Regions from separate parts of the Arthrobacter sp. Soc17.1.1.1 genome, predicted to be linked through region 3. Evidence: riboswitches for the same ligand, from Rfam matches in the RefSeq annotation. Region 3 holds a riboswitch; each other region holds the start of a gene.
The links. A riboswitch is a leader RNA that binds a small molecule or an ion and turns the genes downstream of it on or off. The one in region 3 is predicted to bind cyclic di-AMP.

Region 1: another riboswitch for cyclic di-AMP. It lies ahead of V6S67_RS18965 (C40 family peptidase); the one in region 3 lies ahead of V6S67_RS01525 (LysM peptidoglycan-binding domain-containing protein).
Region 2: another riboswitch for cyclic di-AMP. It lies ahead of V6S67_RS15405 (M23 family metallopeptidase); the one in region 3 lies ahead of V6S67_RS01525 (LysM peptidoglycan-binding domain-containing protein).

What each region holds. Positions count from the first base shown of each region.
Region 1 is NZ_JBAJII010000003.1:73,134-82,882, reverse strand. Features, by position in the region: gene V6S67_RS18980 (class F sortase) at 6-458, shown strand; gene V6S67_RS18975 (DsbA family protein) at 656-1,534, shown strand; gene V6S67_RS18970 (cytochrome c oxidase assembly protein) at 1,651-2,628, opposite strand; gene V6S67_RS18965 (C40 family peptidase) at 2,917-3,795, opposite strand; cyclic di-AMP (ydaO/yuaA leader) riboswitch at 3,798-4,010, opposite strand; gene V6S67_RS18960 (metal-sensitive transcriptional regulator) at 4,324-4,731, shown strand; gene V6S67_RS18955 (hypothetical protein) at 4,878-5,657, opposite strand; gene V6S67_RS18950 (relaxase/mobilization nuclease domain-containing protein) at 5,661-7,247, opposite strand; gene mobC (plasmid mobilization relaxosome protein MobC) at 7,244-7,666, opposite strand; gene V6S67_RS18940 (helix-turn-helix transcriptional regulator) at 8,069-8,290, shown strand; gene V6S67_RS18935 (hypothetical protein) at 8,351-8,653, shown strand; gene V6S67_RS18930 (helicase-related protein) at 8,716-9,749, opposite strand, start outside.
Region 2 is NZ_JBAJII010000001.1:3,332,687-3,342,435, reverse strand. Features, by position in the region: gene V6S67_RS15430 (glutathione S-transferase family protein) at 1-90, shown strand, start outside; gene V6S67_RS15425 (FecCD family ABC transporter permease) at 225-1,286, shown strand; gene V6S67_RS15420 (FecCD family ABC transporter permease) at 1,385-2,356, shown strand; gene V6S67_RS15415 (ABC transporter ATP-binding protein) at 2,359-3,306, shown strand; gene V6S67_RS15410 (siderophore-interacting protein) at 3,303-4,355, shown strand; cyclic di-AMP (ydaO/yuaA leader) riboswitch at 4,518-4,743, shown strand; gene V6S67_RS15405 (M23 family metallopeptidase) at 4,999-6,123, shown strand; gene V6S67_RS15400 (diacylglycerol/lipid kinase family protein) at 6,169-7,185, opposite strand; gene V6S67_RS15395 (SGNH/GDSL hydrolase family protein) at 7,269-8,051, shown strand; gene V6S67_RS15390 (M23 family metallopeptidase) at 8,092-8,709, shown strand; gene V6S67_RS15385 (MarR family winged helix-turn-helix transcriptional regulator) at 8,814-9,326, shown strand; gene V6S67_RS15380 (glucose-1-phosphate adenylyltransferase family protein) at 9,432-9,749, shown strand, end outside.
Region 3 is NZ_JBAJII010000001.1:306,804-316,552, forward strand. Features, by position in the region: gene V6S67_RS01515 (glycoside hydrolase family 6 protein) at 157-1,401, shown strand; gene V6S67_RS01520 (hypothetical protein) at 1,465-1,692, shown strand; cyclic di-AMP (ydaO/yuaA leader) riboswitch at 1,786-1,996, shown strand; gene V6S67_RS01525 (LysM peptidoglycan-binding domain-containing protein) at 2,002-2,976, shown strand; gene acs (acetate--CoA ligase) at 3,078-4,979, opposite strand; gene V6S67_RS01535 (ABC transporter permease) at 5,021-5,899, opposite strand; gene V6S67_RS01540 (aliphatic sulfonate ABC transporter substrate-binding protein) at 5,896-6,939, opposite strand; gene V6S67_RS01545 (ABC transporter ATP-binding protein) at 7,039-7,851, opposite strand; gene V6S67_RS01550 (CoA-binding protein) at 8,127-8,543, shown strand; gene V6S67_RS01555 (DUF1206 domain-containing protein) at 8,565-9,449, opposite strand; gene V6S67_RS01560 (DUF1990 family protein) at 9,585-9,749, shown strand, end outside.

The sequences.
Region 1 (9,749 bases), on a different contig from region 3:
ATGTTTTGCCGGAATCGGCTCCCGTCTCCTTCAGCATTCCGGCCATCGGCGCCGGATCGGACCTCCTCGCGTTGGGGCTGCGAGAGAACGGTTCCCTCGAGGTACCACCGGACGGACCTGGCGCCCCCGCCAGCTGGTACAACCAGTCCCCCACCCCCGGCGAGCAAGGGCCAGCGGTCCTGCTCGGGCATGTCAACGCCACCGACGGCGGCCCCGGCGTCTTCGCGAACCTCCGCACGCTCAAGGCCGGCGACATCATCGACATCACCCGCGAAGACGGTACGACGGCGAGCTTCGCCGTCGAACGCGGCGAGCAATATCCCAAGGACAACTTCCCCACCCTGACCGTGTACGGGAACACCGCGGGCTCAGAGCTTCGCCTGATCACCTGCGACGGCTACGACCCCGACACCGGACTCTTCGACGACAACTATGTCGTCTACGCCAAACGCGTCTGATTACACCAGGGCCAGACGGTGAAACCCGAACGTCTCTCACCGCCCCTTCCGTGCGGCCTGTCCCACCGCGCCTCACATGCACAGGCACCCGCCTTTTACACCTGCCCTACCTGCTGGCCGGTAAGTGATGGTTGAGGCTCGGTGCGGATTGATGTGCTGTCCTGTGGGGAAAGCTCTGCGAAATAGTTCACGGTAAGATGTATTCGATGGGTCATGGTGGCACCATCTCGGAGCTGAACGCTCCGATATACGGCTCGTCTGGCGTACCTGAACAGGCTCACCTGTTCGCGGTCGTGGGATGTGACAGGATCGGCACCTTTTTCATGAACCCCTGGTTTGCAGCAATGATCCCTCTGGCCATCATCGTGGTGCTGGGTTCCATTGCCTTTTTCATTGGCGTCAAGGGGTACCTGTCGAACGATCGCGACGACTTGGACCGGGACCCTGAACCGTCGCCCGCGACCGCCAGGCACTCCCCCGGCCCTCGGCCAACGTCCGCTTCGAGCTCGACCGAACGAGCGACACAACAAAATGCCTTGCGGGGCGCGATCGTCGCGAGCGACCGCTTGGTCTCGCGCGCCTCCCACGAGCGGGCTGTTCTGGTGCAATTCATCGACCTGTACGCGCCTGGCACCATCTCCATCCAGGAGTTCCTCTCCAACCTCCGGGCGGACTACTCCCGACGCGTCACTTTCGTCGCGCGTCACCTGCCCTCAAATGAACAGGCGCATCTGGGTGCCACGGCCCTGGAAGCCGCCGAGCGTCAGGGTTGCTTCCTTCCCTTCCTGGAAGCAATCACGCTGAGCCCGGACGCCCAGGAACTTCCCCGCCTGTACACCCCTGCCACCGTGGACACCTATCTGGGCGTGGCCCGTGAGCTAGGTCTCGACAGCGCACGATTCGAAGCCGACATGCGAAGCCCCGAGGTGCAGTCACTCATCGAGGCCGACCGGATCGAAGCTGCTGGTGTCGGCGTGACCCGAGCCCCCGCGCTGATCCTTCTCGATGACCAGAACCACAATGCTTTGACGTCACTAGATGACTTCCGCGAGGCGGTTCGACTCGTCGCAAGCTAGCGATCCGCAGGCCTTCCCTTCGAGCACCAACGTCCTAAATCCGAGGCACAAGAGCTCCAGGGGCCAAATGATGAGGGATGCTGCGTCAGTCGTACTGCTCGCGGGTCAAGGGGTTCCTATCGCCGGCGATCGTGGTGTTCGGAGCGTTGTCTGAGCTGCTCGAGGTAGGCGTTGTACGCGTCGAGCTCCGGGGTTCCCTCCCGATTGTGCTTGCGGTCGATAGCCCGTGAGGTCACGGTGTCGTCGCGTTGCCAGCGCACCATGATGATCAGGAGCATCAGCACCGAGGGAAGTTCCCCGTAGGACCAGGCCAGGCCGCCGGCGATGCCCTGATCGGTGAGCGGGTCCACGTCCCACCCTGCGGGCAGGGTGCCGAAGAAATCGACGACAGGGGTGGTCGCCATCATCAGGACGACGCCGAAGAACGCGTGGAGGGGCATTTCGGCGAAGATGTCGAGGAACCGGCCGAAGTGGGATTGTTTCACCGGTAGAGGGTCCGTCGATAGCACGGGGACGGTGAAGAGCACCCCGGAGATCAGAAACAGCAGTTCAAGGGTGATGTGCCCGTACCAGGACGGCAGCATCGCGTCGGCAATACCGCTGAGGTAGACCCCATAGAAGCTGACAAGGAACACCGGGATCATGAATGCCGGATGAAGGGCGATCCGAGCGGATCTCGAGCGCAGTCCCGCGTGAGCGAGCCGGAGGATCGGGCGCCCAACGCCATGGTGAGGGGTGGCGCGCAGCAACAAGGTGCCGGGCCGACCCAGGACCAGAAGCGGGGGGACGGCCATCATGAGCGTCAGCTGCTGGAACATGAAGACGGAGAACATGCGCAGACCGTAGCCTTCGACTCCGGCACCCATGGTGATCATGATGATGGTGCAGCCCGCCAAGAAGATCGCCGTCCGCCACAGCGGCCAGGAACGACCCATCGACCACAGGCGGATCGCGCCAGCCAGATACAGCACACCCAGGACCAAAGCGATTCCGGGGATCAGCGGGATCGGTTGCAGGGTCGGCGCCAGGTAGGTTGCCCACGACGGCGGGGCCTCCGGTATCCACACCGGTCCACTCACCCACGGATCACTCACTGATGTACAACCATCCCAACTTCACGGTCTCGCCAACGTCTAGCTCATTCATCCCCACGGATCGGGTACCGGCACTCCGCACCCTCCGCAGTCCCAAAAATGGAAGCAGACACCTAACGAACAGTGCTAGCAATCCGTGCCGGACCTTCAGCCCGGAGTGGCATCCACACAGGTAGCGACTGAAGCGCACTAAGAGACAAGCAGACAATGAAATAGCGGTGAGTGCCCCCGTCCAGGGCGCTCACCGCTATCTCAGCTTGAGGGCGACCACTTCACCAGAGGGTGAAGTTAGCCTGCGACGCGCACGAAGGTCGATCCGGCGAGGTCGGACAGGGGGTGCTCCATGGTGAGGTTCGCACCATTCATGCCGCTGCTGATGACCTTGCCGCCACCGACGTAGATTGCGACGTGCCCCGGACGGACCACGAGGTCACCGGGGGCCGGGGTGGCGACGACAGTTCCGTACTGCAGGAACTGCATGGGGCCGAGGTCTCCGACGTTCTTGCCGATCGAGCGCAGTGCCCGCTCAGCAAGAACAGTGCAGTCCTGGATGGACCCGATCTGGGAGTAGGCCGATGCCACGATCGCCGCACCGACGCCGCTGGCGGGAACACTCGGGGCTGCGGGAGCCACCGGGGCGATCGGGGCGACAGTGGCCGAGGTCAGGGAGTACGTGGGCTGGGCTGCCGTGGGAGCGGGTGCTGCGGCAGGGGCGCTGTAGAAGACCTGGCCGGTGGGGGCGGCAGCGGGAACCGCGGCTGCACTGACAGAGACACTGGCAGCGGCACCGCCGGAAAGCTGGATCTGCTGGCCCGGGTAGATAACCGATGCGTAGGACAGGCCGTTGCTTGCCAGCAGCGCATCGAGGTTCACGCCGTGCTTGGCGGCGATGGCACCCATGGTGTCACCGGAGGCAACCGTGTAGACGCCTGCAGCAGCTGCGGCGGGGGCCTGCGCTGTGAGGGTGCTGGAGGTGTCCTGCGTGTAGGTGCCGGCCTGGGCCGCAGGGGCTCCAACAGCGAAGACGAGGCCGCCGGTAGCAGCTGCGATGATGGCCGGCTTGCCCAGCGCTACAGCGCCGGTCTTCGCGGAATACGACAGGCCCTCGAGGGCGATGGAGTGGGTGACGACAGCGCGGTGGCGCGCAGAAATGGACGGACGTGACATGGTGATTGCCTCTCCCATGCCTGCGGGGTGAGCTGTCGGGTTCGGATGGGAGTCACCCGGCCGTCCTCAATCCAGTCCTATGGCAGCACGCAGCGACGCCGTGCAGGAATGAGCTGATAGATCGACTTAACCCCGAGGGTCAACACACGAACGTGCGGTGACCCGGTGGAAACGTGGTTCCCCCGTCCCTGCCATATGGATTGTACGAACGGATCCCGGGAGCAGCGGCAGGGCTCGGCATTCTGCGCGGGAGAGCGATCTCGACGGGTGCCGGGATCACCTGAGGAGAATACCCCAGGATGGTATTTGATGTCACGTTCGCGTAACGAGACTGAGCGTGTTGCCACGACACGCGGACGAATTACTCGATACTGGGCGCTCGTGGAACTTCTAGCCCTGTTATTCGTTCAACCGCCCGCTATCGCTGGCGGATACTGGTGAGGGCCATGCATTTCACATGACCCAGGACCGCATCGACGGCAACCTACACCGGGCAGTAATGCGCCGACGATGATGAGGGGAACGACCATGACCACCCACATCGCACCGGAAGTCAGCGTCAGCACTACTACCGCAGCACAACCAGCCCACCAGACGGACCCGCCCGATGAGGCAGCACCCCATCAGCACGGATACGCGACCGATAGAAGCGCCTATTTGCGCCGACTCAAGCGCATCGAAGGTCAGGTCCGCGGAATAGCCCGCATGGTTGATGAGGACCAATACTGCATCGATATCCTCACGCAGGTTGCCGCCGTGAACAGCGCTATGCACGCCCTCAGCCTCGGGCTCCTGGAAAGTCATCTCGCCCACTGCGTCGCAGATGCTGCCCATGAAACCGCACGCCCAAACGACACAGCTGATTCCACGAGCACAGGTGCCGTCGACGCAAAAATCCAGGAAGCAACCAAGGCAATAGGCCGGCTACTGAGATAACAGCTGGCCCTCTTCACAACGTTCCCCTGCTACCCGAGGGTCACTTGTCGGCACCCTCAACCTGGCTGCGGGAGTGACCTCCACGCACAATCCCAAAGTCACTCCCCCTTTTTGCTTCCCTCCATCCGGCGTTCACCGTCTCGGGCCTAGCCCACCCCAAAGCCTTTTTCCTTCTCAAGATCTGATTCAGGCACATCATGGGGGCGAACCGGGCGCCTGCCAGCCTTCACCGCAGCCGATGGTGGTGTCCCATTGCTGAGGTCGGCTGCGAGAACGGCGACTACTCCTTCGCGTCCGATGTCTGTGGTTCCAACTCGTTCGGTGAGGAACTCTGCGAGTTTCTCCCTGCGGTCCACTGAGTCCCACAGTTCCTCGGCTCTAGCTACTGCTTGCTGCGTGTCGAGGTCATTCTGCAGGTCCCCGGCCGCGACGACCGCTGACTGTCGTTGGGCCTTTGCGTGGTCACGCTGGGCGTCCTGATCATTGCCTGCTCCGGGACCGTCGGAGATAGCGTCCGCTGCCACCTGTAGTGGTACTTGTCGGTGCTCCTCGAGGTACTCCTCAGGAGTCAGGTTGTACCGTGTGCGGATCTCGTCGTGTATGTGTTCGCGGGAAAGGCGGGCCATGTCATCGAACGGCTCCCACTGCTGTGCGAGGGCGTGCTGGGAGGCGATGTCCTCAGGTCTGGCCGCTTCCCAGAACTGCGGCTGGTGGACAGCTCCGAGCTGGGTCCGCATGACGGCTCGTTCGGCTTCGAACCGCTCCTGGAGCTGTCGACGCTCGGCGTCCTGGGCGCGCAGCATCTGCTCGTTCCGCTCTGCGCGCTGACGGGCGAGTATTTCGCCGAGCCTGCCTGCGACGGCAAGGGCTGACTGCAACTGCGGTCGGAACAGCCCCTCTGCCCCATCGGGTGTGTCATGGTTCATGCGCTATCTCCCTATCCCTTGATCCGGCACGTGCAGCTCTGTCTCGAAGTTCTCCGCAGGTCGCTGTCCTCGCAGCGGGCGCTTGGCCTCTGTCAAGGACGGCACCGCCTTCCGTTCCACACCGGCGGTGTGCTCCTGAGTGGTCAATGCTGCTGGCAGTCGCGGTTCGGGGACGTCGGGCAGCGGTGCTCCGACGATGCTCAGGTGCTCACGCACCGTCTCGGTCAGGAGATTTGCTTCGCGCAGCTCCTGATTGCTGGCCTGCATGTCGTGCAGGAGCCGGATGGTGCGGAGCATCTGCTGCATGATGAGCGTCTGCGCGACCGGTGACGGGGCGGTGGCGGCCGCGAGGAGGAACGCTGTGGTGCCGGACATCCGCAGTGCTGGCTTCACGGGTTCGCTGATGGTCACCCCTGACCGATGTGCCGAACGGGCCAGCACACGCGAGGCGTGGGCCAGCGGCCCGGGCTCAGCCTCAGTGGCCTTCGACCAAGCACCGAATACACCAGCGGCTTCACGGGCAACGTGCGCCCATGTCTGGTGATCACTCGGGTCGACCTGGGACATAACTCTGCGTGCCTTTGCCATGTCCAGTGCAAGCTTTCTGGCCGCCACCTCATCGACAGCTACCCCGCCGACCATGGATGCACGGATGCCGCGTCTCATGTCGGGTGCTTGGTTATGCACGACCCTTTGGTGGCGCTTGGCTGCCCACCATTCTTCGGCCGCTTCCTGGGACGCTTCCGGGGTGTCGGTCCACGCGGTGCGCAGCGCCGGCAGGGTCAGGTCCTTTGCGAGCTTCCCGCCGCCGAACCACACGGGGTCCATGCCCTTGGTTGGTCGCTCCGCGACGGAGTAGCCGGTGACGACAGAGCGGCCGCCGTCAGCGAAGCGGGCGCTGACGAGTAGCTCCTGGCAGCGAAGCCGGCGCACGAACTCAGCTTCGGAGAGGGAAGCGATGGCGCTGGAGCGAACAGTCCGCTCGAGGCGGTGTCGGGCTGGTTCCTTAGCTCCTCCCACCTGTCGGTCTGCCAGCTGTTCGGCTGGCTTCAGTCCGCGCTCGGAGTGCTGTCCCAGCTCGATGAGTCCAAACTGCTTCTCGAGGTTCCGGGCGGCGGTCTGCGCCTTCGGGAAGTCTGACCAGTCGCTCCACTTCGTGCCGTCCTCACGGACGCGGGAGGCGACGATGTGGATGTGGTCGTTGCCGGCGGTGCTCGTGCCGTGCTGTACGGCGACCCACTGGCACGCGGCCTTCCCGCTCGTCTCGGTGAAGCCCATGTCGTCCATGAACTTCTCCGCCATGTCCGCCCACTCACGGTCGCTGACAGGCCGTTCATCGGCACGTAGTGACAGAGAGCAGTGCCAGACGTGCTGGTCCATCTCGACGTCATTGATCCGCTTGTTGAGGTCAATTTCCTGTGCCGCGAGAACCGCCGACTGATCGTTGAGCTGCGCGTCTCCGAACCACGCCATGATCGTCGGGCTACCGGCTACAAGGTGCGGGTCGGTGTGCTCGTTGCTCTTTCCTGGACCGACCAGATACTTCATCAGGCCGACGGTCCGGGAGCCCTTCGTGATGTTCGGAATCACGGCTTCAGCTCGTACATCTTCGATTCGATCTGCCGCATCAGCTGACGGGTCTCCTGCATCGCTGCAGCGGCGTAGTCCTTGACCTCACCGGTCGCGTTCGCGTGGCGCGCGATCTGGTTCATGTTATTGGCCGCCGTCGCGATGAGACGACGGATCGCCAGCAAGGTCACAACCTCCTGCTTCTTCACCGTCAGCACCGCCGGGTCCCCCGAACCGAGAGCTGCGTCGACGAGGATCGCCGACGGCGACAAACCAGTCTGAGCTTCCAGCTGCAGCAGCTGAGCACGCTCCATCTCGGACATCGAGACCCGCACGTACACGGTCTTACCCTCAATGCGCTTGCGCCGCGAGGACCACACGTGCCGCTTGCCGGCACTAGGAGGACGCGCAGCGGATTCCTGCTCCTGACTTTCGCTCATCGCTCGTCCTCCCTTCAGGCCCAGCGCAGCGCCCCTCGAACGGAGGCCCCACACCCCAAGTGTGTCACCGCTCAGCCTCAGGCGCCAGCGGAATCGATATTTATGGCACATAAACGCATAGCTTGCTCCGTAGGTAATTGGGAACTCTCTTCCTGGCGGGGTGTGCCGCGTGGGGTGTTCCATCTTTCGGGAGACGCTTCGCGTCTGGATTGACCCTCACGGCTGCGCCGTTCCGTTTCGGCTTGTGAATGTACTGTCCGCCCTTCTCTTGGCAAGGCTCCGAGGACGGCTTTCGCGGCATATCCTCGCTTCGCTCCGGTATTCCACGGTCCGACCTCTCCACCTTGCCAATTCACTTCGCGTCCAAGTGATGACGGCATTGCCGAAAGGAATGGGGCAAAGATGAAAGAGGGACTCATGGTGGGCACGATGATGACACCGAAGGACGTGGCTGAGTTGTACGGAGTGACAAGCCAAGAGCTAGCTCAATGGCGCCGGGCCAACCTCGGACCGCCCTACTTCATACTCGGACGGAACACCGTCCGGTATGACTCCGGCGACATTGAGGACTGGTTCAACGATCCCGCTAACGGGTACCTCCACGACTACCCAGCGGGCCGGTAGAAACTGCACCCCGTGGCGGCTGTCTGTGCACCCCAATAGGCAAAGGTTAGGCTGATGAGCATGGCTACCATCGACCTCGAAACCACCAAAGACCAGGCACGTAAACTCCTCGACTCCCGTATCGAATCTGTCACCGATCTGGTGATCGCCCGGAAGCGCGTAGACGAGCTGCGCGAGCAGCTCGCCGACGCCGAACGTGAAGATAAGAAGGCATACGTCCGAGCAACGAAGGACGGATGGAGTGAGGACGAACTGAAGAAGCTCGGCCTGGAGGCCGGCGGTGTTGCTAAGCGTCGCTCACGACGCTCTGCCAACTCTGAGGAAGCAGCCTCGCCGGCCCCCAGCACTGCGGCGAACAGCTGACCGTAGACGACGAGAGGGCGGTCCCTACCCGGTAGGAACCGCCCTCTTTCTATGTGTGAACCCTAGCGTTCAAATCCACCCGACTGCTCAATGTTCCGGCCCGGCAGATGGCTCGGCCGGGGCTGCGCTCCCGTTCTGTCAGCTGCTTGTCCGGGCTTCGGAGAGTTTGGGAAGGCCATCCGCATGTGGCGCTTTAGATCCTCCAGTTCAGGGGTGAGCGTTATCTGCGCGGCGTCTTCTCCACGCATCTCACGACTGATCCTCTCGACTTCCCACTTGGCCTTCTCAAGTGCCTCCGTGTGCTTGAATGGCTGCTTCAGTGCGTTTGCCGCGTCGCGGTACTCCTGCCGTGCTTCCTCCAGCTGCCGCTCGCGCTTGACCACCTCGTCAGGCAGGCGCGTGATCTGATTCTCGAGGCGCTGAACGACCCCGACAGTCGGGAACAGAGCATCGTTTCGTTTGAGCTCCACCGCGACGCCAGGCGCGCCCTCGATCTGCAACTCGACGCGGGATGCGCCCATCTCCACCATGTTCGCCTGGCCCTGCACGAACCTGATGTCGTGACCACCAATGGATGCCATCACACCAAGGTCCTTCGACCCCTGGATAGGGGGTCGTCCTGCGGCGTTCCTGTCCGCCCACGTGCGTAGCGCTTCCACTGCGTCAGTGCGCTTGTCGACGGTCCTACCGTTGATGGTCATACGGAACGCGTCGCCGCCAAAATCGTGGGTTGTGCGTGCGGCGGCTTCCTTCAGCGCGGGCAGTTCGGCGACCAATGCGCGACCTCGGACGAGTGAGCTGTCCTTACGGCGGGTGAGTGCCGCCTGGTTGCGGTGCCAAGCACGTTCGAGGCGCCGCAGGCGGGTCAGTTCCTGATCAGCTTTGGACTTCTCCAGGATGAGCGGGTTACCGCTGGAGATGGCTTTGACCTCCGCGAAGGACAGGGTGCTGTCTCCCACGTCTTCGATCTCGCGGACGTCGAGGCGGCCGCGCATGATCTGGTCGATGAACTTGCTCTTGCGCTCCAACGTCTGCCACATGAAGGTGTCGAACGATCCCTTGGTGACCACCTGTGAGATGGCCACCTCGGGGTTCT
Region 2 (9,749 bases), 3.0 Mb from region 3:
CCGGACCTCACGGGGTGGACGACCGCGCATGGCAGGGAGGCGCTGGGCGGTCGGCCCTTCGGGAACGGCACCCCGCCGGTCGCCGCGTAGACCGCAGGACGGGCCGGCGGTGCCCTCTCCGCGGCCCGTCCTCCGCGCCGGATTAGGGAACGAACTCGTTTCCTAATTCTCCGGAGCGTAGGCTAGCCTTACTTCAGACCGATCGACCGTCTGAGGGAGGCATCATGGCAGTCCAGGCCACCTCCCTGCGCCCTGGTCCTGCCGGTGATCGCCCCGCCCGTCGTCGGGCGTCGACCTCCCGGACCCTCGCGAAGCTCGTCCTCACGGTGCTGGTGCTGCTCGTGGCGTGCCTCGCCTCCCTCACCATCGGGGCACGCTCGGTCGGTCTGGGCACCATGCTCGACGCCGTCACGGCGTTCGACCCGTCCAACGGCGATCACGCCGTGGTGCTCTCCCGCGTGCCGCGCACCGTCGTCGGACTGCTCGTCGGCGCCGCACTCGCCACCGCCGGCGCCGCGCTGCAGGGTGTGGCCCGCAACCCGCTGGCGGACCCGGGCATCCTCGGCATCAACGCGGGTGCGTCCCTCGCCGTCGTCCTCGGCATCTACGTCCTCGGCCTCGGCAGTGCCTCCGGGTACATCTGGTGCGCGTTCGCCGGCGCCGGCGCCGCGGCGCTCCTGGTCTACGCCGTGGCGAGCCTCGGCCGGGAGGGCGCCACGCCGGTCAAGCTCGCCCTGGCGGGTGCCGCCCTCGCCGCAGGCCTCGGGAGCCTCACCAACGCCGTCCTCGTCTCGAGCCAGGAGACGCTCGACGCGTTCCGCTTCTGGCAGGTCGGCACGCTGTCCGGGCGCGGCTGGGACGTGATCGGCGCCGTCGCGCCCTTCCTCCTCGGTGGACTCGTCCTGACGCTCGCCACGGGCAAGGTCCTCAACAGCCTGGCTCTCGGCGACGACGTGGCCCGCGGCCTCGGGCAGAACGTGAACCTGGCCCGCGGCGTCACGGCCCTCGGGGTCGTGGTCCTGTGCGGTGCGGCCACGGCGGCGGCCGGACCGATCGCGTTCGTGGGCCTCGTCATTCCGCACGCGGTGCGGCTCGTCGTCGGCGCCGACTACCGCTGGATCCTGCCCTTCTCGGCGCTCCTCGGACCGGTGCTGCTGCTCGGCGCGGACGTCCTCGGCCGCGTGGTCCTGCCGCCCGGCGAGGTGCAGGTGGGCATCATGACCGCCGTCGTAGGAGCGCCCTTCTTCATCTGGCTCGTGCGGCGCCGGCGGATGGCCCAGCTGTGAGCGCGTCGATCGAGCACGCTGCCACCGACACCGCACGCCCGCTGCGTCCCACCGAGCACCTCACCGCCACCCGTGCCCGTCGCCGGAGGAGCGCGGGGCTGCGGCTGGCCACGGCTGCCGCCGTCGTCGTGGTGCTGTTCGCCGTGGACGTGCTCCTCGGCTCCTACACCGTGACCATCCCCGACTTCTTCCGGATCCTCGGCGGCGCGGACATCCCGGGGGCGAGCTTCATCGTCCTGGAGAACAAGCTGCCGCGGGCCGTGATCGGGCTCCTCATCGGTGTGGCGTTCGGCATCGCCGGGTCCGTCTTCCAGACGATGCTGCGCAACCCCCTGGCGAGTCCCGACATCATCGGCATCAGCTACGGCGCGAGTGCGGCCGCGGTGACGGTGATCGTGCTGTTCGGTGCCGCGGGCGCCGCCGTGTCCGTCTCGGCGCTGCTCGGCGCGCTGATGGTCGCGGCCGCGATCTACCTCGTCTCGCGCCGCGGGGGAGTGGCCGGGTACCGGCTCATCCTCGTGGGGATCGGGTTCGCCGCGGTGCTGCACGCCGTGGTGAGTTTCCTCATCACCCGCACGGACCTGCGGACGGCGAGCGAGGCCGTGCTGTGGCTCGGCGGTTCGCTCAACTCCAGCACCTGGGACCGCGCCACCGTGCTGGTCGGCGCGCTCGTGGTGCTGCTGCCCGCAGCTGCGGTCCTCGCGCGCAGCCTCCGCGGCCTGGAACTGGGCGACGACGCCGCCGCGGGGCTCGGGATCCGCGTCGAGGCGTCCCGTCTGGGGCTGATGGCCACCGCTGTGGCCCTCGCTGCCGTCGCGACCGCCGCCGCCGGCCCCGTGGCCTCCGTGGCGTTCCTGTCCGGGCCGATCGCCCGCCGCCTGCTCGGCAACCGACCGTCGCTGGCCATGGCGGCCCTCGTCGGCGCGGTCATCGTGCTCGGCGCGGACTTCGTCGCCGCGAACCTCGTGCCCGGGACGTCGCTGCCGGTCGGCATCGTCACGGGCGCCCTCGGCGCGCCGTTCCTGCTGTGGCTGCTCGCCACCGCCAACCGCTCCGGCCAGGGAGGCTGACCATGGCTCCACGCCCACCGATCGATACGGGAGCGGCCTCGCTGTCCGCCGCCGGGATCACGCTCGCCTACGGCGAGCGCACCGTCGTCGACGGGCTCTCGCTCTCGCTGCCCGCCGGGAAGGTCACGGTGATCGTCGGCGCCAACGCGTGCGGCAAGTCGACGCTGCTGCGGGGGCTCGCACGCCTGCTCAAGCCCGTCGAGGGCACCGTGCTGCTCAACGGCGCGGACATCGCCACCCAGTCCACGAAGGCCGTCGCACGCCTGCTCGGGCTCCTGCCGCAGACCCCGGTGGCCCCCGACGGCATCACCGTCGCCGATCTCGTAGGCCGCGGCCGCTACCCGCACCAGGGCTGGTTCCGCCAGTGGACCCCGGAGGACGACGCCGCCGTGGCGGGCGCGCTGGAGGCCACCGACACGCTGTCCCTCGCGGACCGCACCGTGGACGAGCTGAGCGGCGGGCAGCGCCAGCGCGTGTGGATCGCGATGGCGCTCGCCCAGCAGACGGGGATCCTCCTGCTGGACGAGCCCACCACGTTCCTCGACGTCACCCACCAGATCGAGGTACTGGACCTCATCACCGACCTCAACCGGCGCTCCGGGACCACCGTGGTCATGGTGCTGCACGACCTCAACCTGGCCGCGCGCTACGCGGACCACCTGATCGCCATGCGGGAAGGCCGGATCGTCGCCGAAGGCGCGCCGTCCGCCGTCGTCACCGAGGAGACGGTGACGGGTGTGTTCCACCTCGACTGCCGGATCATCCAGGACCCCGTGTCCGGCACGCCGATGGTGGTTCCCGTCGGCAGGCACCACGGCGCGCCCGCAGCCGTGCCCGCCGGCACTCCCGCAACCGTTCCCGCCAGTACTCCCGCTCCCGGCCGTGAGCCGGGACGCGGTTACCGATCCAACCCCCAGGACATCGTCCCGGCACGCATGGAGGCATCATGACCGATGTGACACAGAGGACTGCCCGACGCACCGCGGCGGACACCGAGCCCATGGTGCTGGCGTTCGACGTCGTCGTCACGGCCGTGCAGGACCTCACCGCGAACTTCCGCCGCATCACCTTCGGCGGCGCATGCCTGGAGTCCTTCGGCGTCGCGGGGGACACCCTCGACCTCCGGATCAAGATCGTCATCCCGTCCGCCGGACGCGCGTGCCCGGACATCGCGGGCATGATGCGCGGTGGCGCCGCGTCCAGCTGGTACCAGCTGTGGCTCGGCATGGACGCGGAGGAGCGCGGCTCCATGCGCACCTACACCGTGCGCGACTCGCGCTGCTCGGGTCCGCAGCCGGAGATCGACGTGGACTTCGTGATGCACCTCGACGAGGACGGCCGTGGTGGCCCCGCATCCGAATGGGCGGCAGCAGCAAGGCCCGGGGACCGGGTGTGCGTCATCGGACCGAACTCCGCCGCCGCGCAGTGCGCGACGGCGGGTGCCTACGGGGGCATCGAGTGGAGCCCGGGCCTCGCCCAGCACGTGCTCCTCGCCGGCGACGAGACCGCGGTGCCCGCGATCAGCGCCATCCTCGAGTCGCTCCCCGAGGACATCAGCGGCCACGCGTTCCTTGAGGTGCCGGACGGCGCGGACATCCAGCACATCGGCACACGCTCCTCGGTCTCCATCACCTGGCTGGCCCGCGGCCGCCGCCCCCACGGGGAGCTGCTGGAGACCGCCGTCCGGAACGCGGTGCGGCTGCCGGGGTGGGTCTCCCTCTCCGGGGAGGTCGCCGCCAGCGGTGGCAGCGAGCCGGAGGACGTGGACATCGACAGGACCATCCTCTGGGAGACACCGCAGCTGCTCGAGGCGGCGATCGTGCAATCGACCGTCAACCCGGAACGGCCTCCGGGCACCCAGCCCTTCTACGCCTGGATCGCGGGCGAGGCCGCCGTGGTCCGGGGCCTGCGCCGCTACCTCGTGCGTGACGTCGGAGTGGACCGGAAACAGGTTGCTTTCATGGGGTACTGGCGCAAGGGTCGGGCGGAGCTGTCCTGACAGCGCTTCCCGCGGCCGGAACTCAAGTTCTGCCGCACATTTCCTCAGGATTACTGGTGGCAGAGGGCAGTATTGCACGAATTGTCCACAGGGTGGATAACGGAATTGTAACTACGCCTTTCCTCGCCTACTGTTTGAGCAGTCAAGCTCCATCGTGGAATTCAGGTCCGCACGCCTAACCCTGTCAGCGGACCGCCTGGACAACCTGTGACAGGGGTGGAGGATCCACATTCCGGCGGCACGAGCCGCCTCGGGGTGAAGCCCTCACGCATAGTCGACAGCACGGCCCTTCCTGCGCTTCTGCAGCACCGAGGGCCGCGCCGTGGGGGCCGAGTCAACTCTTGCTCGAATCCGACAGCTAACTTCGCGGGCGTGTGAGAGAGGTATGCAGTTGACCCAGACGCTCATGTCCGGGCGCCGTCGAGCGTCCGACGCCCGCCCGGACCAGCACCACGCGATGCCGCAGCTCCCTGCGCACACCCCTCCGCCGAACCGTCGTTCGCTGCGTTCGCAGCCTCACCCCGCGCACAGCCCCCTCTTCGCGGCCTCCCTGCCGGCCGCACAGCCCGTTCCCGCGCCGTCCGTTCCTGCGCCGTCCGTTTCTGCCCCGTCCATCCCGGCACCGACGCGTGCCGTCGCGCCCATGGAGCCGCAATCCGTGGAGACGGGACCCGATGCGTCCGTGCCCTCTGCCGTCCCGACTCCTTCCGGGGACGCGCCGCGTCCCCCCGCCCCGCTGACCCGCCGCGAACTCCGCGCCCGGGAGCGGGCCGCCCAGGAGGCACCCGCCGATGACGCTGTCGCGACCGATGACGCTGTCACCACCGACGCAACTGCCACCGATGCCACCGACGCCACCGCACCTGCCACCGCAGTCGATGACGCTGCCGTCGATGCCTCCGATGCCTCCGATGCCTCCGATGCCTCCGATGCCTCCGATGCCTCCGACGACGCCTCCGCCTCCGCCCCTGTGGCCCTGCCGTCGCGCCGCAGCGTCCGCAGCAGCGGACGCACGCCGTCGTCGGCCCGGCGACGGACGGACGCACGTGCTCTCGCGACCCGCCGGACGGCAGCCCGGAACGCCCTCCCGACGTCGTTCACCCGCCTGCGGGACAACGCCGCCACCGCCGGTATCGTCCTTGCCTCGGCCGGTCTGCTGATGGGCGCCGTCGCGCCGTCGGCCACCTCGGCCCCGGCCCCTGCCGGTGGTGCGGAGGCTGCCGTCGCATCCGGCGTCCCGCAGGCCGTCACCGCGCCCGCAGGAGCCACGGTCACCTTCGGCCTCGAGGCCGCGGGTCCCGCCGCCGAAGGCATCGCCCCGAGCATCGCGAGTGCGCGGGCGCTCTCGGCGTCCCTAGCACCGGCAGCGAAGGAACGCAAGGCCTTCAGCGCCCCGGTGGAGAACCCGGAGGTCGCCTCGACCTTCGGGTACAGGGTCAATCCCCTGGGCGGTTCCGGGACGGAGCTCCACACGGGCGTCGACTACGCCAGCGCCTGCGGCACCCCGGTGAAGGCCGCGGACGCCGGGACGGTCGTCGACTCGGGCTGGCACGCCTACGGCGGAGGGCAGCGCATCCTGATCGACCACGGCGACGGGCTGAAGACCACCTACAACCACCTGAGCGCCCTCGACGTGCCGGCCGGCACCACCGTGAAGCGCGGAGACCTCCTCGGCGCCGTCGGCAGTACGGGCAACTCCACGGGGTGCCACCTCCACTTCGAGGTCCTGGTCAACGACGAGAAGGTCGACCCGCAGCCCTGGCTGTGACCGGAGGCACCGCCGGCCCGGGGGCCGCCGCTGCCCCGGGTCCCGTCAGGGCAGCGGTTCGCTGACGACGGCGGGGTCCTTGTAGCCGAGCGGCATCCGCAGGCGGAGCGAGTCCGGCTTGACCTCGAACGCCATGTGCGTCGCCGTGCCGAGGGCATCGCCGTCGAGCTGCACCTCGAGCGGTTCACGCAGCGTGATCTCGGCGGTGCGGCACTGGAAGTACTCCAGCGACGGGTCCTTGCTCCTGCCCTTGCCGCGCGCGACCAGCTTGCCCGCGACGGCCAGCCACCCGAGCCTGCCCTTGGGGGCCACGGTCATGAGGTCCATGAGGCCGTCGTCGATCCTGGCGCCGGGGAAGATCTCCAGGCCGCCCATGATCTTCCCGCAGTTCCCGCCCATCACGCTGCGCAGGCGGCGCTCGAAGGGCTTGCCCCCGTTCACCGAGATGGTGGTGCGCGAGGGCCTGCCGGGCAGGTTCCTGATCCCGGCGTCCACGTACGCGAGCCAGCCGACCTTGTCCTTCAGGTCGTCCCGCGTGTCCGACATGATGGCGGCGTCGTAGCCGATCCCCGCCATGACCAGGAACACGTGGGCGTCCTGGGCGCGGTCCACAGTGACGTGCACGACGTCGATGGTCCGCTCCGTCCCGCGGAACGCGGACTCGACGGCGGCATCCGGATCGTCGACGGCGATGTCGAGGTTCCGGGCGAGCAGATTCCCGGTGCCCAGCGGCACGAGGGCCATCATGGTCCCGGTGCCGGCGAGTTCCTCGGCGACGCACCGGACCGTGCCGTCCCCGCCGGCCGCGATGACGAGGTCCACCCCCGCCTCGAGCGCCTCCCGGGCCTGGCCGTGCCCGGGATCGTCGGCGGTCGTCTCGATCACGAGCGGTTCCTCCCAGCCGTCCTCGGCCGAGATGCGCCGGACGGCGCCCTCGACGTCGGCGGTGGTGGCCTTGATGGGGTTGACGATCAGCGCGGCCCGACGGCGGCCCGATCCGGCATCCGCGACGGCGTCGGTATCGGTGTCGGTGGTCGGCGCGGGTAAGACGTCGGTGGGCATGGTGTCCTTCGTGCGGGGTGTCAACGGGTGGCTCCGTCGAGCTTATCCCGGCCGCCCCCGGCGCCGAGGGTAATCTTTGGGACGTGAACTTTCCCCAGCGATACGTGGCCCTCGGCGATTCCTTCACCGAAGGGGTGGGCGACTGGGACCCGGCGTCCCCCAACGGCGTGCGCGGCTGGGCGGACCGCGTGGCCGAGCAGCTCATCCTCGCCGACCCCTCCTGGGGCTACGCGAATCTCGCGATCCGCGGGAAGAAGATGCGCCAGATCCTCGACGAGCAGATCGACGCCGCGCTGGCGCTGCAGCCGACGCTCGTGACCCTCTACGCGGGTGCCAACGACATCCTGCGCCCCCGTATCGACATCGACGCCCTCATGGCGCACTACGACGACGGCATCGGGCGGCTCCGCGACGCCGGAGCCGCCGTCGTGCTGTTCACGGGCTTCGACGCGGCGGGTTCCGCCGTGTTCGGGAAGACCCGCGGACGCACGGCCGTCTACAACGAGTGGGTCCGCGAGATCGCCGACAACCGCGGCGCGACGATCGTGGACTACTGGCGGCTGCGCGAGTTCCAGGACTGGGGTTACTGGGACGTCGACCGCATGCACATGTCCACCGCCGGACACACGCTGATGGCCGCGCGCGTCCTCGAGGCACTGAAGGCCTCCCACCGGATCGACCTGCCGGAGCTCGAGGCACGCCCGGTCCTCCGACGGGCCGAGCAGCTCAAGGCGGATGCGCAGTGGGCCCGGGAGTACCTGAAGCCGTGGGTGGGCCGACGCCTGCGCGGCGTCTCCTCGGGCGACGAACTGACCGCCAAGTACCCGGCGCCGGTCCAGCCCGACTGGGCGACCGTCCCGGCCTGAGGTCTCCGGGCCCGACATGCTGCCGCCCCGTGCACCGGTCGTGCTGCAGTATCCCCTCCGCGGATCCTTCCGGGCCCGCAACAGCCCTGCACGCCGCGTGCCGAGCCACGGCACCCACCTGATGGGCACCACCTACGCCATCGACCTCGTCCCCGTCGACGTGCACGGCCGGGTGGCCGCGCGCGGGTGGCGCGCCCTGCTGGCCACCGAGCCGCCCGAGGCGTTCGTCGGCTTCGGCGCCCCGGTCCTGGCGCCGGCCGCCGGCACCGTCGTGATCGCCCACGACGGCGAGGAGGACCACGCGGCGCGGAGGTCGCAGCCTGCGCTGCTGGCCTACACGGCGGGCCAGTCCCGCCGGATCCACGACGGGCCGGCGGCGATTGCCGGCAACCACGTCGTCGTCGCCCTCGAACGTGGCGGGCCCTTCGTGCTGGTGGCCCATCTGCGCCGGGGATCGCTCCGGGTCGGGGTGGGGGACCGGATCCTCGCGGGGGAGTCACTGGCCGAGTGCGGGAACTCCGGCAACAGCACCCAGCCGCACGTGCACCTGCAGGTGACCGACAGCACCGACTGGGGTGCCGCGCGTGGCCTGCCCCTCGCCTTCCGGACCGCCACGGGCACCGAGGTGCCGCGCGAGTCGCAGATCATCCGGGTGTGAGGACCGACGGGGCCCGACAAGCACCCGCGGCAGTGGCCCGCAAGCCGGCGCCGCTCCGCGCGGAGCCCTTCGGCGGCCCGGAACCGGTGTGCCAGAATGAGCGGATGGCGGCGCAATGGCTCACATCCGACGAGCGGCGCGCATGGCTGGCCCTGTATGCGCTGACGTCCCTGGTCCCCGCGAGCCTCGACGCGCACCTGTTCCGCGAGGCACGCATCACCCTGTTCGACTACACGGTCCTCGCGATGCTCTCCGAGTCCGAGGGCAGGTGCCTGCCCATGAGCGAACTGGCTGCACGCTCGACGGCGTCGCTCTCGCGTCTCAGCCATGTGGTGAAGAAGCTGGAGGGGCGCGGCTGGGTGACCCGCCTCCCGTCCCACTCGGACGGCCGGGTGACGACGGCCTCCCTGACGCCCGCCGGACTCGAGATGCTGACCGAACTGGCGGTCGCGCACGTCGCGCAGGTCCGCGCCACGGTCTTCGACGCCCTCGACGGGCAGGACGTTGCCGACCTCGAGCGGGTGGGCCGCAAGATCCTCCGCGGCATGGACAGCGCCCACTGGATCCTGTCCGACGGCGAGGAGATCGGGGCGAGCGCCTCACCCCGGTCGCCCTAGGCCTGCACCGGTCACGATCCCCTCGGTCACGCACCCCGTCCGAGGACCCGACAGCACCCGACAGCACCCGACAGCACCCGGCAGAGACCGGGGATAGGACGGCAGATGGCCCCGCACGGACAGTTCCGGCACCAACCCAGCGTCCTCGCGATCGTCCTCGCGGGCGGGGCCGGCGGCCGCCTCGGCGCCCTCACAGACCACCGCGCCAAGCCGGCCATGCCCCTCGGCGGCAGCTTCCGGCTCATCGACATCGCACTGTCGAACCTGCATCACAGCGGCATCTCCGACGTCTGGATCATGGAGCAGTACCAGCCGAAGACCATCAACGACCACCTCCGCAACGGCCGGCCCTGGGACCTCGACCGCACGCGCGGCGGACTGCTGGTCCTGCCGCCCTTCAGCGGCAGGGAGGGTGAGGGCTTC
Region 3 (9,749 bases):
TGGGTGCCGGAACCCTTGACAAAGTTGACCTATGCAACAAAGACTGGCCGTGGGAGCGCTTCCATGGGGATCGGCGGCGTCTCTTGTTCGGGTTCTCGCAACCACCCATCATCGACATGAGGAGCAACGATGCTCAGCATCTCCAGAACGTGCGCCATGACCCTTGCACTCGCAGGGGTCCTCGCATCCACCGCCCTCGCCGCGCTGCCGGCGTCGGCCGGTCCGGGCGGAGGACCAGGAGCGGAGTCCTCCGCCACCGAGTTCTACGTCCCGAAGACCGACCACGAGGCACAGCGCCAGATCGCCGGGCTGCGGGCCTCGGGTGACCGCCGGACGGCGGACAGCCTCAGCGCGATGGTCTCCACGCCGCAGGCCGTATGGGTCACGGACAGCGACCCCGCCACGGTGACGCGGGAGGTCCGCGCCACCACGCACCGCGCCGCCGGCAAGCAGCAGATGCCCGTGCTCGCCGCCTACAACCTGCCGTTCCGCGACTGCGCGCAGTACTCGGCCGGCGGGGCGACCGACGTCGCCGGCTACAAGGCCTGGATCGACGCCCTCGCGGCAGGCATCGAGGACCGCGCCGCGATGGTGGTGCTCGAGCCGGACGGGCTCGGGATCATCCCCTGGAACCGCGGGCTCGACGGCAACCTCGAGTGGTGCCAGCCGGCGGAGGCCGACGCCGCGACCGCGGCCGCGGAACGCTTCGAGATGCTCGGCTACGCCGTGGACCGGCTGAAGGCGCTGCCGAACACGAAGGTCTACCTCGACGGCACGCACAGCGCCTGGCTGGGCACGGGGGAGATCGCCAGCCGCCTCGTGAAGGCCGGCGTGCAGGAGGCGGACGGGTTCTTCCTCAACGTCTCCAACTACGAGCTCACCGAGCGGCAGCTGAAGTACGGCTCCTGGGTATCCCAGTGCATCTACTACGCCACCGAGATCGATCCGGGCGCCTACGGCTCCTGCGCGAGCCAGTTCTACCCGGCCTCACCCTCGGACTTCTCGACGTGGGGCCTGACGGACGCGTGGTACGCCCAGAACGTGGCGGGTGCCCGCAACGCGCCGACGTCGGAGGAGCTGGCGCACTTCGTGATCGACACCAGCCGCAACGGCCGCGGGCCGTGGGTGCCGACGGCCACCTACCCGGATCCGCAGGTCTGGTGCAATCCTCCGGCTCGCGGACTGGGGCATACGCCCACCGCGAACACGGGCAACGACCTCGCCGACGCCTTCCTGTGGATTAAGGTGCCCGGCGAGTCGGACGGCGAGTGCAGCCGCGGCCTGACGACCAACGGCGGAGTCGATCCCGAGTGGAATCGTGTGGACCCCGCGGCCGGCGGCTGGTTCCCTGAGCAGGCGCTCGACCTGATCAGGAACGCCGGCGCCCCCGCCCGGCGCTGATGCACGAGGGGTGTGCGCGGTCACAGGACGCCGCGCACACCCCTGCCGCCTAGGCTGAAGGACATGGAGAGCTGGAAGAACGCGCAGCGTGCGCACGAGCGGAGGTTCTGGGGCACACTGCTCTGCGTCGGCGTGGCGCTGATCGCCGCTCTGTCCAGCAGCCTCCTCGCGGCGGCCACCAGCGCGGACTCCGGAGTGGGCCCCCGGTTCTATCTCCAGCAGTCCGTCCTGCTCGTCCTCACCGTTGCAGGCACCGTGCTCGCCCTCCGCCGGTGGCGATCGGCCTCGTAGGAGGGGCAGGATAACCGCCGTTACGCGAATGTGACAAACCCTTCGAGCAGTGGCTATGTTCTTCTGGTGCCTCCGCCTATGAGGGGTGCTCCTGGACGGAAATGCCGAGCCCTGCCGTCGTCCGGGATACGTTCGCAATCACCACGGCGGGGACGGGGGAACCACAGTTCCAGTGGACGCGCAGTTCTGACTGCCGACGTCCTTGGGGTTAAGTCGCACTGCGCACGCCGATGAGGTGATGCGCGCGACCGGGTGACTCCCATCCGAACCCGACAGCTCACCCCGCAGGCATGGGAGAGGTATACATCCATGTCACGAAACATCTCTTCGGCGCGCCACCGTGCCGATATCGACGGCAATCTCGCGCTGCAGGGCCTGTCCCGTGCCGCCAAGGCCCACGCCACCATGATCGGCCGTCCCGTTGCCATCGCCGCCGTCACGTCGGGCCTCGCGCTCAGCGCCGTCGGCACCGCCAACGCCGGCACCTACTCGGACCAGGGCACGACAGCTCCCGCCGCCGTGGCAGCCCCGGCCGCTCCCGCAGCAGTAGCAGCTCCGGCCGCTCCCGCTGCAGTAGCAGCTCCCGCCGCTCCCGCAGCAGCTGCGACCGGTGCGACCCACACGGTCGTCGCAGGGGACACCCTCGGCGCCATCTCCGCCAGCTACGGTGCCGACCTGACCGCGGTCCTCGCGGCCAACGGGCTCTCCCTGGCATCGATCATCTTCCCGGGTGATTCCATCGCGATCCCCGCGGCTGGATCGGTCCCGGCGCAGACGGTCTCCGTCCCTGTCGCCGTCGCTCCTGCCGCTCCCGTGCAGCAGGCAGCGGCCGTCGCCCCCGCGCCCGTCGTGCAGCAGGCGGCAGTCGTGGCTCCGGCCCCGGCCCCGGCTCCGGCTCCGGCCCCGGCCGTCTCGACGGCCCCGGGCTCGGGTGTCTACCTGGCCTCGGCTCCCGTCGCCCCGGCAGCCAGCGGCGTCGGTGCGACCCTCCTGGCCTCGGCGCAGGCGCAGCTTGCAGCCGGCGCCGTCCAGGACTGCACCGTGCTCGTGGAGAACGCGCTGCGCGCCGCAGGTATCGCCGCAGGCGACCTCGGCCCGGCGCAGTTCTTCCAGTTCGGCACGGTCGTGGCGACCCCCGCCCCCGGGGACATCGTCATCACCGGTGGCCACGTGGCCATCTACGCCGGTGGCGGACAGGTCATCAGCAGCGGCATGAACGGTTCGAACCTGACCATGCAGCACCCCCTCTCGGACCTCCCGGGAGCAGCCTTCGTCCGGGTGTAACACCCGGACGGACCACACACGGGAAGCGGCAGGTGCTTGGACGGGGCGCCTGCCGCTTCCTTCCGTTAACGACGGGGACAGCGGGTGCCGGGCGGACCCCGTCAGGTCCGCGCGGCCAGCACGTCCTGGATCCCGGGGATGCACCCCTCGTTCTGCAGGGACGTCGTGTCCCCGAGCGGCGCGCCCTCGTAGAGCTGCGTGAGCAGGCGCCGCATGATCTTCCCGGAGCGCGTCTTCGGGACATCGGGCACGACGACGACGGCCGAGGGCCGCGCGATCGGACCGATGGCCTCGGCCACGTGGGCGCGCAGCACCGCGGCGACGTCGACCTCCGGGTCCGCGCCCGCCGCGAGCACCACGAAGGCCGCGATGGCGTGGCCCGTCAGCGGGTCAGGGACGGGGCAGGCACCCGCCTCGGTGACGAGCGGGTGGGCCACCAGCGCCGACTCGATCTCGATGGTGGACAGGCGGTGCCCCGAGACGTTGATGACGTCGTCCACGCGGCCCAGGATCCAGGTGTCGCCGTCGTCGTCGTACCGGGCGCCGTCACCCGCGAGGAACCAGCCCTGCCGCGCGAACTGCCGCCAGTAGGCGTCCAGGTAGCGCTGCGGGTTCCCCCATACGGTCCGGGCCATGGCGGGCCCGTGCCGGTCGACCACGATCAGCCCCTGCTCGCCGGGCGGGACGGTCCGGCCGTCCTCGTCCACGATGCGCGTACTCACCCCGGGCAGGGCGCGTGCCGCGCAGCCGGGCTTGAACCCGGTGTCGGTGGGGCTGGGCGAGAGCACCGTGGCACCGGTCTCCGACTGCCACCAGGTGTCGACGACGGGCACCTCGTCGCGGCCGAGGTGCCGCCGGAACCAGCGCCATGCCTCGGGGTTGACGGCTTCGCCCACCGTGCCGAGCACGCGGATGCTCGAGAGGTCGTAGCCGCGCGGGACCCCGTCGGGGAACCAGCCCATGAGCGAGCGGACCAGGGTGGGCGCGGTGTAGTAGCTCGTGACGCCGTAGCGTTCGATGATCTCGAAGTGCCGGCCGGGGTGCGGCGTGTTCGGGGTGCCCTCGAAGATGACCTGCGTGGCGCCGTTCGAGAGCGGCCCGTACAGCTCGTAGGTGTGCGCGGTGACCCAGGCCAGGTCGGCGGTGCACCAGTGCACGTCATCGTCCCGGCGTGCTGCATCGGGGTTGCTGAAGAGGTGCTCGAAGCTCGACGACGCCTGCGTGAGGTAGCCGCCCGAGGTGTGCACGAGGCCCTTCGGCTTCCCGGTGGTCCCCGACGTGTACATGATGAACAGCGGCGCCTCGGCGTCGAACGCCTCCGGCGCGTGGTGCGGTGAGGCCGGGTCGACGACGTCGTGCCACCAGACGTCGCGGCCTCCGGTCCATGCGACGGCGGAGCCCGTCCGGCGGATCACGAGGACGTGCTCGATGCTGTCCACACCCTCGACGGCGGCATCCGCGTTGTCCTTGACCGGGACGGCGGCGCCCCGGCGGTACTGGCCGTCGGTGGTGACGAGGAGTCTGGCGCCGGTGTCCTCGACGCGGAAGCGGAGCGCCTCGGCCGAGAACCCGCCGAACACGAGCGAGTGCACGGCCCCGATCCGGGCGCAGGCGAGCGTGATGACCACCGTCTCGACGAGCACGGGCAGGTAGACGACCACGCGGTCGCCCGCCCCGATGCCGAGCCCGAGGAGTGCGTTCGCGGCGCGGGACACCTCGTCCTGCAGTTCGGCGTAGGTCACACTGCGGCGGTCACCCGGCTCGCCCTCGAAATGCAGGGCCACCCGGTCGCCGTTGCCGGCCCGGACGTGCCGGTCCACGCAGTTCACGGCGACGTTGAGCGTACCGCCGGCGAACCACTCGATGACGGGCACGCTGAGCGTCCCGTCCTCCTGCGGAGCGGCCTTCCTGAACGTGTGCAGGGTGTCCCACGGGGTGTCCCACTCGAGCCGCTGTGCCTGCGCCGCCCAGAACGCGAGGCGGTCGGCCTCGTCCTGCGGCATCGCCGACCCCTCCACCGCCGTCGTGCCCGGCGCCGTCGCACTCACGCCCACCGGCGCACCGCCCAGCGCTCGGCGACGCCGAGGAGCGCGTCCGTGGTCTTGCCGATCACGGCCAGCAGGATGATCGCCAGGATGATGCGGTCCACGCGGCCCGTCTGCTGGGAGTCCGTGAGGAGGAAGCCGAGGCCCATCGACGAGGCGATGAGTTCCGCGGCGACGAGGAACAGCCAGGACTGCGCGAGGGCCAGGCGGAGGCCGGAGAACAGGGCGGGCACCACGGCGGGCAGCTGCACGGTGGTCAGCAGACGGACGCCGTTCAGGCCGAAGGCCCGCGCCGCCTCGACGAGGTTGCGGTCCACGTGTCGCAGCCCGAGGTAGAGCGTGGTGAACACGGGGAAGAACGCGCCGATGCTGATCAGGGTGACCTTGGAGTCCTCGTTGATGCCGATCCAGAGGACCAGCAGGGGGACCCACGCCAGGGACGGCACGGCCCGGAGCGCGCCGACGGTCGGGGTGAGCAGGACGTCCGCGATGCGTGACAGGCCCAGCAGGGCGCCCGCCAGCACGCCGAGCACGGAGCCGATGAGGAACCCGAGGACCACGCGCTGCGTCGAGATCAGGATGTGCGTGGCCAGCTGACCACGCTCCACGAGGTCGACCGCGGCCGCGAGCACCGACGCCGGCGAGGGGAGCTGCGACGGCCGAAAGAACCCCGAGGCGGTGCTGAGGTGCCAGGCGAGCAGGATCAGCACAGGGACGACGAGCCCGAGCAGGATGATGACCACACGCCGACCGGCCGTGCCGGTCCTGCCCGGAGTCCTGCCGCCCCCGTCCGAACCGGTGAGCGGAGATCCGGTGGACGCGAGGCCCTCCTTGCTGAGGGGGACGGCACTGCGCCCCGTCAGGTGGTCAGCACTCATGAGGCGGATCCGATGGACGCCGGGTCGGCCTTCTCGACGAACGAGGCGTCGAACAGGGACCCCAGGGCGTCGTCGATCTGCTGCTGGCTCTGCACGTCACCGGTCTCCACGAAGACGGGGCCGATCTTCTCGAGGACGCTGCGCTGGGCCTCGCCCGGGGCCGGGTCGACATCGAGGTTGGTCCGGTCGATGATGACGGAGTTCGCGATGGCGGGATCGATCGCGGCGACCTCGGCGAGGATGGCGGCGGTCTCCTCGGGGTTCTCCTTCGCCCAGGCGCGCGCCTTCTCGTAGGCGTCGACCACGGTCTGCGCGACGTCCGGCTTCTCGGTCAGGAAGTCCTCGGTGGCGTTGAGGAAACCGTAGGTGTTGTAGTCGATGTCGCGGAAGAACAGCTGGGCGCCGTCCTGCTCCGCGGCGGCCATGATCGGGTCGAGACCCGACCACGCATCGACGGCGCCGCTCGCGAGGGCCGCGCGGCCGTCGGCGTGCTGGAGGTTCTCGATGGTGACCTCCGACTGGTCCACGCCGGCCGCCTCGAGGGCCTGCAGCAGGAAGAAGTAGGGGTCCGTGCCGCGGGTCGCTGCGACGGACTTGCCGCGTAGGTCCTCCACGCTGGTGATACCGGAGCCGGGCAGGGTCACGAGGGCCGCCCACTCGGGCTGCGAGTAGATGTCGATGGCCTTGATGGGGGAGCCGTTGGAGCGGGCGAGGAGCGCGGCGGAGCCCGCCGTCGAGCCGACGTCGATCGCCCCGGCCCGCAGGGCCTCGTTGGCCTTGTTCGACCCGGCGGACTGCACCCAGTTGACCGTGATGCCCTGATCGGCGAGCTCGTCCTCCAGCCAGCCCTGGTCCTTGATGATCAGGCTCAGCGGGTTGTAGGTGGCGAAATCGATGTCGAGGGCGCCGCCCTCCGTTGCGGCACCGCCGTCGGCCGCGGCCTGCGTGTCGGCGGCGTTCTCGCCGGCCATGCACCCGCTGAGGCTGAGCGAGAGGGCGGTGGCGAGGGCGAGATTCGGCAGGAGAGCGCGGCGGTTCATGGTGGTCCTTTGCTGGAGCGGCAGGGGAGAGACAGGGGAAAGAGGCAGGGTGGCGCCGGCCGTCGGACGACGGCCGCACCAGGGGGTGGGGGAGCCGGGCTAGTGCCCGGTCACGCCCAGCATGGAGAGCAGCGAGCTCCGGAGGGCCCCGAGGTCCGCGGAGTTGCGGTCGCGCGGGCGGCTCCCGGGGACGGGGACGAGCTCGGCGACGGTGGAGCCCGCCTCGTCGCCCTCGCCGCGCCCGAGAACCAGGATGCGGTCCGCGAGCTGGAGGGCCTCGTCGACGTCGTGGGTGACGAGCAGCACGGTGGTGGGCTGCGCGCGGTGGATGTCGAGCAGGAGGTCCTGCATCCTGATGCGCGTCAGGGCGTCGAGGGCACCGAAGGGTTCGTCGAGCAGCAGCACCCCCGGGTTGCGGGCCAGGGCGCGGGCCAGCGACGTGCGCTGCGCCATGCCGCCGGAGACCTCGCGGGGGCGGTGCTTGGCGAACGTGTCCAGGCCGACGAGCTTCAGCAGCTCGAGGACCTTGGCCTTGCCCGCGCTGGCGCTGGAGGACTTCGGCAGCCCGATCGCCACGTTCGCCTGCAGCGTGTGCCACGGGAGCAGCCGGGGTTCCTGGAAGGCGACGGCGCAGCGCTCGTCGATCCCCGTGACGGGGGTCCCGTCGATGAGGACCTCCCCGCGGTCGGGGACGTCGAGCCCCGCGGCGGCGCGCAGGAGCGTCGACTTCCCGCATCCGCTGGTGCCGAGGATGGCCAGGATCTCGCCCGGCTCCACCTCCACGGTGACGTCCCGCAGCACGGTGCGCCGGTCCGCGGGCGAGCCGAAGCTGCGGCCGAGGCCGGCGAAGCGGACGCCGAGGGCCTGCTTGGTGGTGGGCTGGGTGCTGCCGGGTGCCAGAACTGCGGTCATGGTGTCTCCATCGGTCCTGGCGGTAGCACCCTACGGACCGAGCCTTCACCACCGGTGTGCGGCGGTTCCCGTGGCTCGGACCTCGTTATCGTCCGGTGTCAGGGGACACCGGACGACCAGGGTTGCTGCGGCTTCACTGATCCAGGTCTCTCGGCCGCTCGGGATGGTCACTCCCATGAAACGCCCGCGGCGGATCAGGAGCAAAATGGGGCGTGTAACAAAGGCTGTAACAAAACGCGGCGACAGGCGCCGCGAGGGACCGGCAGGAGGCGCATGTGGCGCACGTGAACGATCCGCAGGTGATCAAGAGGCTGCTGACCGAGCCCGGACGGTGGGCGGTGGTGGGGTTGTCGAACAACCCGCGCCGGGCCGCCGTCGGCGTCTCGCGCTTCCTCATGGACCGTCTCGGCCTGCAGGTGGTGCCGGTGAGCCTCAAGGGCGACGACGTCCACGGGCAGACGGGCTACACCCGCCTCGCGGACGTCCCCGGGACCATCGACGTGGTCGACTGCTTCGTGAACTCGTCGCGCGTGGGCGCGGTGGTGGACCAGGCCATCGCCGTCGGTGCCCGGGCCGTCTGGCTCCAGCTGGGCGTCATCGACGAGGACGCCGCCCGCCGCGCCACGGAGGCGGGCCTCGACGTCGTCATGGACACGTGCCCGGTCATGGAGGCGCCGGCGCTCGGCCTGTAGGGGTCCGGTCCGGCGGGGTGCCTACAGGCGCTGGTACTTCGACCGGATCGTCATGAAGACGCCGTAGGCCATCAGGCCGAGCGCGACGGCCCCGAGGAGCCACACGCCGAAGGGCTGCTCCCGCAGGGTCTTCAGGGCGCCGTCGAGCCCGCTGGACTGCTCGGGGTTGTTCGTGACGGTGGCGACGACCACGAGCACTCCGAGGACGCCCAGCGCGAACCCCTTGGCGATGTAGCCCACGGTCCCGAGGACCACCACGGCCGTGCCGGGTCCGCCCGCCGGCAGGCTCGAGAGCTCCCGGCGGAACCGGCGCGTGGCACCGCTGTAGACGAAGTAGCCGCCCACCACGAGGATGCCCACACCGATCGCGAGCAGGAGGGCCGCGCCTGCCGGGTTGGACATGAGGGTTGCGCTCAGCGACCGCGAGCTGCTGCTGCTGTTGCTCGAGCCGCCCAGCGCGTACTGACCGAACGCCGCGCCGATCACCCCGTACGCCACCGCCTGGCCACCGCTCTTCAGGCGGGCCTTCAGCCTGTCCCTGCCGCTGCGTCCCCTCACGCCGAGGAAGACCTCGCTGAGCTGGAACAGGGCGAGCGCCACGCAGCCGATGAAGCAGAACCACAGGAGCGCCGTCCCGCCCGGACTCCCCGCGAGCTGCCCGATGGCGCCGCTCTGGTCCGCGCTCCCGGAACCGCCGCGCGCTATCCCGAGCGCGATGAGCCCGATCATGAAGTGCAGGACGCCGGCGGCCACGTAGCCGGCGCGGGCAGCGAGCTCGAAGCCCTTCGAGTTCACGGCCTCCTCGGCGGCATCCGTCGCCTTCCCGCCCGCATCCCTGCGGCCGCCGTCCGTCCTGCCGTGCCTGTCGTGCTTGTTCTGCTTGTTCGACGCCATCCCTGATGCCATGGTGGTCCGCCTTCCTTGCCGGTCCGGGCCTTCATCCTGCCACTGCTTCCCGTGGTCCGCGCCCTTTCGGGCTAGGTTTGTCCGCAGAGCCGGGCGTCGACCTCCCGGAGCCGCAGCTGCAGGGAAGAGGCACGAATGGACCAGTTCACCTACGACGAGCGCGGCGCCACCGACCGGCCCTTCCCCGAGCGGTTCGACGGCGGGTGGCCCTCCGGCTACACCGTGATGGTGGAGTCCCACGAGCTCCCCGCCGACGACCCCTCCGCGCCCTTCGTCGCCCTGACCGAGGGCATCCTGGCA